DNA from 2 places in the Exiguobacterium sp. s161 genome. Region 2 is predicted to be linked to the other one. Evidence: a T-box and tRNA genes for the amino acid it is inferred to sense, from the RefSeq annotation. Region 2 holds a T-box; the other holds one or more tRNA genes.
What was found. The T-box of region 2 lies ahead of alaS (alanine--tRNA ligase). A T-box ahead of a tRNA ligase gene usually reads a tRNA of that ligase, here a tRNA-Ala.
Positions count from the first base shown of each region.

Region 1: it encodes a tRNA-Ala, which carries the amino acid that the T-box ahead of alaS (alanine--tRNA ligase) is inferred to sense. The anticodon was not compared.

Region 1 covers NZ_JACSNH010000001.1:8,575-14,798, reverse strand. Annotated here, with positions in the region: gene KNQ14_RS00105 (S8 family serine peptidase) at 1-2,864, opposite strand, end outside; tRNA gene KNQ14_RS00100 (tRNA-Ala) at 3,085-3,160, opposite strand; gene tatC (twin-arginine translocase subunit TatC) at 3,265-4,044, opposite strand; gene KNQ14_RS00090 (twin-arginine translocase TatA/TatE family subunit) at 4,052-4,252, opposite strand; gene KNQ14_RS00085 (redox-sensing transcriptional repressor Rex) at 4,252-4,911, opposite strand; gene KNQ14_RS00080 (ATP-binding cassette domain-containing protein) at 5,079-6,224, shown strand, end outside.
Region 2 covers NZ_JACSNH010000001.1:745,586-751,809, forward strand. Annotated here, with positions in the region: gene mnmA (tRNA 2-thiouridine(34) synthase MnmA) at 1-119, shown strand, start outside; gene KNQ14_RS03565 (tetratricopeptide repeat protein) at 133-798, shown strand; gene KNQ14_RS03570 (VOC family protein) at 843-1,391, opposite strand; gene recD2 (SF1B family DNA helicase RecD2) at 1,508-3,733, shown strand; T-box leader at 3,776-3,986, shown strand; gene alaS (alanine--tRNA ligase) at 4,044-6,224, shown strand, end outside.

The sequences.
Region 1 (6,224 bases), 740 kb from region 2:
ACTTGGTAATAGTAAAGACCGTCTTTGACTGGTTTTCCATTGACTGTTCCATCCCAAGCCGCACTTGTGACGGGTGTGAATCCATCTTCAGAACCGCTATCATAATAGTTCTTCACAACGTCTGTTTGTAGATCTAATTTACGGAGTGTTGCTTTATTCCGGTCAAGAATCGAATACTCGACTTTTCGTGCATTACGAAGGAACGAGAGGACTGGGAACGCCTCGTCAACGCTACCATCGTTGTTCGGTGAGAACGCAACCTTGTTTTCAACGACTTTTCCCGCCGTGTTCGTGCCGAGGAACTCGAAATCATCTTTTACTTCTGTCGCTAATCCAGTTAATCCGTAGAATGTCTTCTCTTCGTCATAACGCGGTGCATCGACGATCGGTGCCTGATCCCACTTTCCTTTGAATCCGACGTACGGCACTGTCAATTCCGGATTTTTACTCTTCGTATCGATTAAACGAACGAAACCTTCAACGAAGTAGCCATTTTCAAAGACTTGCTCAAGTGGAAGACCGTTTGCCCAATCGACTGTATCTTTCAAATCGACCGATACACTTACTTTCGTTGAGCTCTTCGGATTGATGGAGACAGAACTTGCTTTTTTCGAACCGACTGCGAATGAGATTGGGAACGTTCCTTTATTCGGATCGACCGCATCCACTGAGTTTTTCTTATAAATATTGTTGGCTTCCAGGAAGTTCGTTCCTTCTGCACCGAGATCCGATTGTACCGTTCCGGCCAATTGATATGTCACTTTTTCGCTACTATAGTTTTTCAAATCGAGCGTGAACGTAAATTTCTCACCGACCTCTTTGAGTGCAGCCTTTCCTTCACCCGATTTCGTTTCCGTAACGACGACTGGTGTTTTCATCGCAGCACGTAGATCCATTAAACCAGCACCTTCACGACGTGGTGAATAGAAGCTACCAGTTTTCGCTTCAGCATTATACTGCCCTTTATCAAGCTGTGGACGTGACGTGTTCATGAGGATATTCTTCGCGAGTTTAACGCGTGTCGCACCATCGACTTTGAAATCCTTCGCGATTCGTTGCATGACAAGTGCCGTTCCTCCGGCGACGTGTGGTGCTGCCATCGATGTTCCACTCATGACGCCATATTCGTTATCATTGAGCGTCGAGTAGATTTTTCCACCCGGTGCCGTGATTTCAGGTTTGAAATCAAGATTTGGTGTGACACCCCATGACGTGAAATCAGACATCTCGCCCGCTACTGGGTTATCTGCTGAGACCGCTTTTCCATCGAACGTGACAGCAATTGCTTTACCTGCTTTCGCTTTTTCTTCAAGATCATTCCCATCCGCGATGCTGAGCGTCACCATCGGAATCGTCGGATTGTTAAGTGCCATGCTGACATAATCCCCATGATCGACTCGTCCACGAACGATGACACCGGCTGCTCCTTGTTTCTCAGCTTCTGCTTGAATCATACCGTAATTGAAACTGCCGTTACGCACAACAAAAACAACTTTTCCTTTGACATCTTTTCCTTGATAGTTCGATGCTTGACCATCGCCGACATAAATGACGTCTTGCTTCTCCTTGTTGAATACCTTAATCGGATTCGGCGAGTCCTGTTTTTGGTACGCCAAATACCCAGCATCCTGTCCGTCAATCGTCAGTGCCATACCTTCAAGCGTTAATTTCGTATTCTCTAGCGATGCGACTTGTAGCGCTTGGCTGATCAACCCTGGAGATCCTACAACACCGATGTCAGGATTCGCTGTATACGGATTGCCTGCACCATGTCCTGTGAATGCCGAGTTTCCAGCAGAGATCGCACATAAGATCCCGTTGTTCATCGCGTTGACGATCGCGCGTTGCTCTGGATCATCTGCGTTGACGAATGATGCCGTCGAACCGAGACTCATGTTGATGACATCCGCTCCGAGGGCGATCGCATCATCAATCGCTTTGATGTAGATATCACTGAATGTCGATGGCATGCCTGGATCATTTCCGAATACTTTCATCGCGAGGAGTTGTGTTTCCGGTGCGACCCCTTTGATACCACCGTTCGCTTCGTCTCCATTAGCACCGACCGTACCCGCTACGTGCATTCCGTGCATCGATGCACCTGCACCTAAATCACGGATTTCGCTATCGTGATCAGCGTAGTTATAGCCGTATGGGACTTTTTCCGTGAAATACTTACCTTTTAGTCCTTTTGTTTCTTTAGCACTCTCGACCTTCGAAGAAGTCAAATCAATCTTCGTCTCTGGGCTCAACACCATATCTTTATGCGACGGATCAATCCCCGTATCGATGACCGCTACAATTGTCCCTTCCCCTTTGAAGCCGTAGTCCTGCCATGTTTCTTTTGCATTAACCATATCTTTGCTATATAACATATCTGGTTTTGCACCTTTATCGGCTTTCGGTCGCGCGTATTCATGGGCGATATGTACGCTCTTGACTCCGTCGAGTTGTTTGATGTCTTCGATGTCGCCGAACTTGACTTCACCACTGAATCCGTTAATGACGGTCGTGAAGCTTTCCTTATATGTAACGGGAATCGATTTTTTAGCGATCGCTGACTTGACTGATTTTTGGACACTTACGAGGCGATCCTTAATCGACTCTTTTTCGGCATTGCTCAATGTGCTATACCGCTTGTTTTGTGCCTGCGCAATTTGAATCGCCGGCTTCTGCTCCATCTCGATGACGACACGGACCTTGTCAGACTGCTTATACACCTTCTCCTGTCCTGTTTTCTTAAGTGAGAGGGCGTGCGGCTTTTGACCGCTTGCCTTATCTTGCGAGGACAGTGCTCCTTGAGCACTGACCAAGTTGGAAGATGTCATCAAGACAGCTGCCAAGAGTGCGATTTCCTTTTTCATGCTTCTTTTCCCCTTTTCTAAAAAACTATAATGATGTTACCAACAAAACAGTTAAACGAAAATTCTGTATATTTAGTTTAATGAAATAGATGGAAATAAACAATTCAGTTCTGTCTGTTTTATATAATTATTTGTTTTTATTGACACTTTATATTGCATTTCCATATTTTGAAAACAACAAAAAACTCTTGAATGCTCAAGAGTTTGAAGTGTACGAATATGGTGGAGACTATCGGGATCGAACCGACGACCTTTTGGCTGCCAGCCAAACGCTCTCCCAGCTGAGCTAAGCCCCCATGAATTAACTTTAGTATACGCATCGCTAACTGCTTTATCAATATAAAAATAACGCTTTCATAAAAAAGAATTCCTTCCAAAATCGTCGGAAGGAATTCACGATTCATTTATTCAATTCACGCATCAAATCCGCCTGTCGTTCAAGCTCTGCCTGTTGCTCGAGGATCAAGGCCTTTTTGTACGTCCGCGCAGAAATCAAGATGCTGATCTCATAGAGAACGAACAATGGGACCGAGATCATCAAATGTGACGTCACGTCCGGCGGTGCGATCAATGCCGCAACGACGAACAGCGCAAAGTACGCATATTTCCGATTCTTTCGCATGAAAATTGGCGTCACGAGACCAAGACGTGTCAGAAACATCGTCACGACCGGCAATTGGAAAAGAAGACCGAACGGAATCGTTAATCGGATTAAGAAACTGAAGTAGTTCTCAACTCCGATGACTTGTTCGATTCCGAGTTCCTTCCCTAGTTCAGTCGAAACTTTTAATAAGAAAGGTAACAACCAAAAGTATGAGAAGGCTACACCAGCCAAAAATAGAAAGAAGATGACCGGAATATACGTCAATGTCGCTTTTTGCTCCTTATCATACAGACCAGGGCGGACGAATGCCCAGAGTTGATACATCCAGAACGGCGATGCCAGCACGATTGCGATGATGAACGCAAGATTCAAATACAACATTAAAGGATCTGCGACGTTGAAGGCATTCAAACCGATACCGAGCTCTTTTAAGTCCGCTTGCAAGAAGCGAACGAGCGGTCGGACGAGCGGAAATGCAACAGCGAACAGGACGACGACGATGATAAGCGACCAGACGATTCGTTTACGCAGTTCGTCTAGATGCGACGTCACGCTTTGTTCTTGATCAATCGCCATGATTCAATCACTTCTCTTTCGGTTCATCCTTTTTATCGTCGTCCATGATACCGTTCGTTGCGCTCTTGAACTCTTTCAATGTCTGACCCGCAGCACGACCAAGTTCAGGTAACTTTTTCGGTCCGAAGATGATTAATGCGACGACACCGATTAGTGCTAAGCTACCTGGTCCGATGAATGCTATAGTTGACGGGATAAGGTTTTCCATTATGATTTCACTCCTTCAGCTGATTGCGAATAATGCTTCATGAAATAAACTAACGACTGCAACTCGATCGATAAATCGATGTGATGGACCCGGACGCTCGCTGGCACGTTCAACCGCGCGGGCGTAAAGTTCAGGATGCCCGTCACACCATACTCGACTAACTCATCCGCTACTGACTGCGCGAACTGGGATGGAACCGTCAAGATGGCAACATCGACCTGATTCGCTTCGATTTGTTCTTTCATGTCCGAAACATGATAGATTGGAACGTCATGCGTCGTTGTTCCGACCTTCTCTTCGTCCGCATCAAACGCAACGACTATCCGAGTACTATTATTCTTTAAAAAGTTATAATTTGCAAACGCTGTTCCGAGATGACCGACCCCGATTAAGGCAACATTCGTCACCTCATCTTGATTCAAGGTTTTGCGGAAAAACGTTAAGAGATGTTGAACGTTATATCCATACCCCTTCTTCCCTAATGCCCCAAAGTAGGAAAAATCGCGACGAATCGTTGCTGAATCAACCTTCACCGCCTCGCTTAACTCAGCAGAAGAGACGCGGAGCTTGCCTGAATTGTATAAACTTTGGATGAAGCGATAATATAGCGGCAACCGTTTTGCTGTCGCTTGTGGAATTTTTGTGTCTGGTCCATTCATCCTGCAGTTCCCCCTTCGGCCACATCCATCGTGGCACCCAAATCTTTGCAAAAAGCTTTCTACTCTCCTTGATTGTAAACCACTTCACATAGAGTCACAAATAATATATTCCGCAGGACCTCGCGCTTTTGTTCGTGATAGACTAAAGGGTGGAAGGATGGATGGAAATGATACTCTTACAAGTCAACCAACTCTCGAAATCATTCGGCGTTGAGCCGATTTTAGAAAATATCAAATTGGAAGTACAAGAGCGTGACCGGATTGCGCTCGTCGGACGAAACGGTGCCGGTAAATCGACCTTGCTCAAAATCATCGCTGGCGAACTCAGTCATGACTCGGGCGACATCATGAAAGGCAAGGATGTCAAAATCGGTTATCTCGCGCAAGACAGTGGTCTTGAATCGAACGAGACGATCTGGAACGAGATGCTGACCGTCTTTGAACATCTCCAAGAACAAGAACGAACACTACGCCGGATGGAAATCGAAATGGGCATGGAGCATATCTTGAACGATCCGGTCGCGTACGATCGTCTCCTAAAGACGTACGATCAAGCGCAACACGACTTCTCAGAAGCGGGTGGTTATCAGTTCGAAGCGAATATCCGCTCCGTCCTGCACGGCATGCGCTTTTATCCGGACGATTATTCGCGCCGGATCCAAACGTTATCCGGTGGTCAACGGACACGTCTCGCCTTAGCGAAGATGCTCCTGCAAGCACCAGAGCTCCTCATTCTCGATGAGCCAACCAACCACCTCGATATCGATACGCTCGCTTGGCTCGAAAGTTACCTCGGCGGTTATCGTGGTGCCGTTCTGATCGTCTCGCACGACCGGTACTTCCTTGACCAAGTCGTCAATGTCGTCTATGAGCTGTCACGCAATGTCTGCCGTAAGTTCACCGGTAACTACACGAAGTACTTGGAACAAAAAGCGGCATTGTACGATCAAGAAATGAAACAGTTCGAACAGCAACAAGAAGAGATCGCGAAGATGCAGGACTTCATTCAACGCAACATCGCTCGGGCGACGACGACAAAACGTGCCCAAAGTGTCCGGAAGCGACTCGAGAAGGTCGACCGACTCGACCGACCAGATGGCGATGAGCGTAGCACGGTCCTGTCCTTCCCGATTGAAAAACAGAGCGGGAACGACGTTCTTCAAGTCAATCAACTGGCGATCGGTTACGAAGAAGCTGTCTCAAAAGACATCACGTTCCGCTTGCAACGCGGTGAATCACTGGCACTCGTCGGACCGAACGGCATCGGAAAGTCGACGCTTCTAAAAGTCCTCGTCGGTCGCTTACGCCCCCTC
Region 2 (6,224 bases):
GTCAACGAGCAATCACACCAGGACAAGCAGTCGTATTCTATGATGGGGACATCTGCCTCGGTGGTGCGACGATCGATGCAGCCTATAAAGCAGGCGAACGCCTCGCGTATCTAGCGTAAGGAGCAAAAGAAGATGAACTATAATGAAGTAGGATTCCGGCATCTAGAAGCTGGAAATTATGAATTAGCAGCGCAAGCGTTTAACGACGCGATCGAAGAAAATCCAAAAGATCCGACAGCGTACGTCAATCTTGGAACATTACTCCAATCGATGAACGATGCTGATCGTGCCCTTCGTTTTTATGACCGGGCACTGATGATCGATAATACGTTTGCGAGTGCCTATTATGCAAAAGGGGCGCTGTTCTTTGCTGCCGACAAACTCGTCGAAGCAGAGGAATCATTGCGGGCAGCGTTATTATATGGACTTGACGACGCGGATCTCCATTTCATGCTGGGGATGACGTATCAAAAACTTGGTGATCCAGTACGTGGCTTACCTCGTCTACAACGCGCGTCAGAATTAAACGGTGTCGATATCGAGATCGCATTCCAATACGGACTTGCCTTAGCGCAAAACGAGAAGTTGGAAGAAGCGGTCGAGATGTTCGAGCACGTCTTGATGCTTGACGAAACGCATACGGATGCACGATACAATTATGCGATTGCCCTTGCTTTCCTTGGTCAACAGGAAGCCTGTTATGCAGAACTCGAAGCCGTTCTTGCCTACCAGCCGGAACACGCCCTTGCGCGGGACGCGAAAGCGAAGATGGATGCGTTATTAAAACAAGCAGACTGATATAAAAAAGACGATTCCGCCTGGAGTCGTCTTTTTTATGCTATTTAATTCCCAACTTCACGGATGACACGAAGTGGTGGACCGGAAAAGTCTTCATAGGCTTCATCCATGTTTTTCGTGTACAGTTCGATGACGTTATTTTCCGTATCCTTGAAATAAGCAGAATGCTCTTTTTGATTCGAGGTCTCCTGTTCGTCCCATTCTCTGAGCTTCACGGTGATCGATGCTTCCCGCAATTGATTCAAGGCTTGCTGGAACTCGTCCTTCTCAACGTAGAAAGCACAGTGGACATGGACACCACCTTCATCGTACAACGTGTCCCATTCGGACACTGGTAAGTGTTTGACGGTCCGTTCTTCCATCGTAAAGTCCCGTTTCAGCCACAGACCGAGTCGAGTGTTACCGCCAATGTAGAGCCACGTTGCCCAAACCCCGTCTTGCTTAGATTGTTCTTTGCTCGGTTCAGCGTCCTCAGGAGCCCATTGCTCGACGATCGGAATACCAAGTGTCCCATTCCAAAAGCCGACCGCACGATCCATATCCTCGACTTCAAGTACTAATTCACACAATCCTGCAATCGGTAAACGTGCCATCCTTAAACTCCTCCTCTTAACGAAATGTTTCAGGGTATCTTTCCCTGATTTAAAATCCGGTAAACGAATGCTATGATGAAAGCAGCGAATGAAAAAGAGAGAAAGAAGGTGGAGTGATGGAGCACCCCCATCAAGTCGTCGGGCGCGTCAAACGTGTGCTCTTTTCTTCTGAAGAAGAAGCACACTCCATTGTATTGGTCGCCGTCAAAGAAAAGAACTTTGAACTGAAAGAAACTGAGCTCGTCATCACGGGTACTGGGGTTGGGATCGAACTCGGAGGAACGTATCAAGCATTCGGTCGTCTCGTCGATCATCCCCGATTCGGAAAACAACTGAAGGCGGAGCTGATTCGGCGATCGGTTCCGATGACAAAACATGCGACGATCCGCTTCTTGACGAATGGTTCGTTCACCGGCATTGGTCCGAAGACAGCGAAAAATATCGTCGATGCTCTCGGAGAAGAAGCAGTGGATCTCATTTTGAAAGATGAACGGGTACTGAATCAGGTGCCTGGGTTAAAACAAAAACAAGCTGACATCATCTTGAGTCGACTCGCTACGTTATACGGTGTCGATCAGTTGATGCTGTTCTTAGCACCGTTTGATGTTACACCGAAGCTAGCGGCAAAGATTTATGCTGCTTACGAAGGGGACGCCATGGCGCGAATACGAGAGAATCCATATTCCTTGATGTATGAAGTGAATGGGATCGGTTTTAAGACAGCCGATCATATCGCATCACACCTCGGACTCGTCGGATTACACCCGGAGCGCGTCGCTGCTTCGATCATGCACATATTAGAACAAGAAGCAGGAGAGGGACATGCCTTTGCGACAGTCGACTCGCTATTGCAACGGGCGCCCCGGTTGCTTGGTGAAGACCCAGGGGAACGGCTGGAACAAGCGATTGAACTGTTGCTCGCTGAAGATAAGGTCAAGCTCGAAGAAGGCTGTCTGTATTTACCGACGATCTTTTATGCCGAAGTTCGGGCGGCGAAGGAACTGGCGCGGGTCATGGCGAACGGTGCCGAACAGGAAGTCGATGTCGCGACGATCCTTGAAGCAATCGGGCACCTCGAAGAACAGTTTGGCATGGAATATGCGGCGCAACAGCGGGAAGCGATCGAGTTGGCGGTCAAAGCACCGTTAATGGTTCTGACAGGTGGACCCGGTACCGGTAAGACGACCGTCATCAAGGGAATTTTACATGCCCTGCAAGAAATTCATGATTGGCCGCTTGAGAAAAGTCGCGTCAAGACGGGGGATGTCTATCCGTACGTTCTTGTCGCACCGACCGGACGCGCCGCTAAACGTCTATCGGAAGCAACGGACGTCCCAGCGATGACGATTCATCGTCTATTGAAGTATGACGGAACGAACTTTCAGCTAAATGAAGATCAGCCGATCACGGGGAAAGTACTGATCATCGATGAGTCGTCGATGATTGATATCTACTTGTTATCGAGTCTGCTCCGTGCTGTGCCGAACGGCATGAAAATCTTGTTCGTCGGTGACCGCGATCAGTTACCATCCGTCGGTCCTGGGCAGGTGCTGGCAGATTTGATGGATACGGAAGGGATTCCCGTCGTTCGTTTGAACGTCGTCCATCGCCAAGCGGAAGATTCTTCGATTTTACGGCTCGCGCACGATTTGAAGAACCGGACGACGTCAGCTGATTTGTTATCACCACTTGCGGATCGTCGCTTTTACACCGCGTCTCCGCAAGAGACGTTACGCGGTATCTCAGCCTTCGCGGAAAAAGCACTTGCAAAAGGGTATTCGAAATTCGATGTTCAGGTTTTGGCACCGACTTACCGTGGTCAGGTCGGAATCGACGAACTGAATGTCGCCTTGCAACGTGTCTACAATCCGGAAGAACCAAAGAAACGCGAAGTCAAACAAGGCACGCGGATTTACCGGACCGGGGACAAGATTCTTCAGCTCGTCAATAATGCGGAAGAGAACGTCTATAACGGAGATATCGGCGAAATCGTCAATATTTTCTTCGCCAAAGAAAACGTCGACAAGGTGGATAAGATCATCGCCCGCTTCGACCAGACGGAAGTCGAGTACAACCGAAGTGACTGGGATCAATTCACGCATGCCTACGCGATTACGATTCACAAGGCACAAGGATCAGAGTTTCCGATCGTCTTGATGCCGGTCTATTTCACAGGGGCATTCAAGCATTCCCGAAACTTGATTTATACGGCGGTCACTCGTGCGAAGTCGAGTTTATTATTGTTCGGCGACCCACGAGCGTTTCATAAAGCGTCGCAAGAAGAGGAGCCTCGGCGCCGAACACGATTGATTGAACGACTCGGTGGTGTGACAAAGACTTGACGGATGCTGTGCGATAGGTAATAATCACGATAGATGAATGGACGTAACACGTTGATGGAAGATAAGTAAAAGGAAAACTCGAGTCCAGAGAGAAGTGAGTCTGCTGCAATCACTTTCTCGAGTCCCTTTGAAGCTCCTTCCGGAGTCGGGTGTAAACACCTGCGGGTCATCCCCGTTATCAGATGTTCGAGGTAAGCAATGGATTGCTTACGAACGAGGGTGGTACCACGGAAGCGATGCTTTCGTCCCTTTTCAGGGATGAAGACATCGCTTTTTTGCGTCCAAATAAAACCAATGGGGGTAACTGTTCATGAAAGCTCTAAAACCATTAACGGGTGCACAAATCCGTCAGATGTATCTTGATTTCTTCCAAAGCAAAGGGCATGCGATCGAACCGAGTGCTTCACTCGTACCGGTCGAGGATCCATCGCTCTTGTGGATCAACTCAGGGGTTGCGACACTCAAGAAGTATTTCGATGGTCGTGTCATTCCTGATAATCCACGTATCGTTAACGCACAAAAATCAATCCGGACGAACGATATCGAAAACGTCGGGAAAACAGCACGTCACCATACGTTTTTCGAGATGCTCGGAAACTTCTCTGTCGGTGATTACTTCCGTGAAGATGCGATCAAATGGGGCTGGGAACTCTTGACGAGTGATGACTGGTACGGTCTTGACCCAGAACGTCTCTCGGTCACGATTCACCCGGAAGATGACGCAGCGCGTCAAATCTGGCTTGAACTCGGCGTACCCGCTGAGCGGATCATTCCACTTGAAGATAACTTCTGGGAAATCGGTGAAGGTCCATCTGGTCCGAACACGGAAATCTTCTTCGATCGTGGACCTGCTTTTGGAGACGATCCGAACGATTCAGAACTTTATCCAGGCGGCGAAAACGAACGCTATCTCGAGATTTGGAATATCGTTTTCAGTCAGTATAACCACGATGGACACGGCAACTACACGGAACTTCCGCGTAAAAACATCGATACAGGGATGGGACTCGAACGGATGGCGTGTGTCATGCAGGACGTGCCGACGAACTTCGATACGGATCTGTTCATGCCGATCATTCATAAGACAGAAGAAATCAGCGGTAAAATCTACCGTGACGATTCAAAACTGGATGTAGCATTCAAGGTTATCGCAGACCACATCCGTACCGTATCATTCGCGATCGGTGATGGTGCGCTTCCTTCGAATGAAGGTCGTGGATATGTCCTTCGTCGTTTACTACGCCGTGCGGTTCGTTATGCGAAGATGCTTGGAATCGAGCGTCCGTTCATGTATGAACTCGTCGATACGGTCGGAAACGTCATGGTCGACTTCTACCCACAAGTGCCAGAAAAAGCGGACTTCATCAAACGCGTCATCAAAAACGAAGAAGAACGTTTCCATGAGACACTGCATGACGGTCTTGCAATCTTGAACACGGTCGCTCAGACGTCTAAGGCAAACGGTGAGCATGTCATCAGTGGTGAAGATGCGTTCCGTCTGTATGACACGTATGGTTTCCCACTCGAATTGACAGTCGAGTATGCGGAAGATCATCAGATGTCTGTTGATGAAGAAGGCTTCAAACTAGCGATGGATGCACAACGTCAGCGGGCACGTGCAGCGCGTGAAGAGAGTGGTTCGATGCAACAGCAATCGGAAGTCCTCTCGACGCTAAAAGATAAAAGTACGTTCGTCGGCTATACCGACCTTAAGGCGGATGCGAAAATCATCGCTTTAGTGCATGATGGAGAACGAGTCACAGAAGTCGCTGCTGGTGAAGAAGCACAAGTTATTCTCGACATCACACCGTTCTACGCTGAAAGTGGTGGTGAAGTCGCGGATACAGGAACAATCGAAGGCAAAGACTTCGTTCTTGATGTCAAAGATGTTCAAAAAGCGCCGAACGGTCAAAACTTGCATACGGTCATCATTCGTACAGGGATCGCAACGGAAGCTGCAGACGTCGTTGCAACAGTCGAAGCAGCAGAGCGTAAAGCCGTCACGAAAAACCATACGGCAACACACTTGCTTCATAAAGCATTGAAAGATACGCTCGGAACACACGTCAACCAAGCGGGATCACTCGTTTCTCCAGATCGACTTCGTTTCGACTTCTCACACTTCGGTGCAGTGACACAAGAAGAGTTGACGAAGATTGAACAAGACGTCAACCAAGCAATCTGGGCATCACTACCGGTTGATATCGAAGAGATGAACATCGCTGATGCAAAAGCAAAAGGCGCAATGGCATTGTTCGGTGAGAAATACGGTGAAACGGTCCGTGTCGTCTCAGCAGGCACATACTCGATCGAGTTGTGTGGCGGTATCCACGTCGGGAACACAGCAGAAATCGGCTTGTTCAAGATCGTTTCAGAGTCTGGGATCGGTGCAGGTACACGCCGAATCGAAGCGGTAACGGGTGCAGGCGCATATCGTGTCATGAATCAACACTTGGAAACACTCGAACAAGCAGCAGCTGTCTTGAAGACG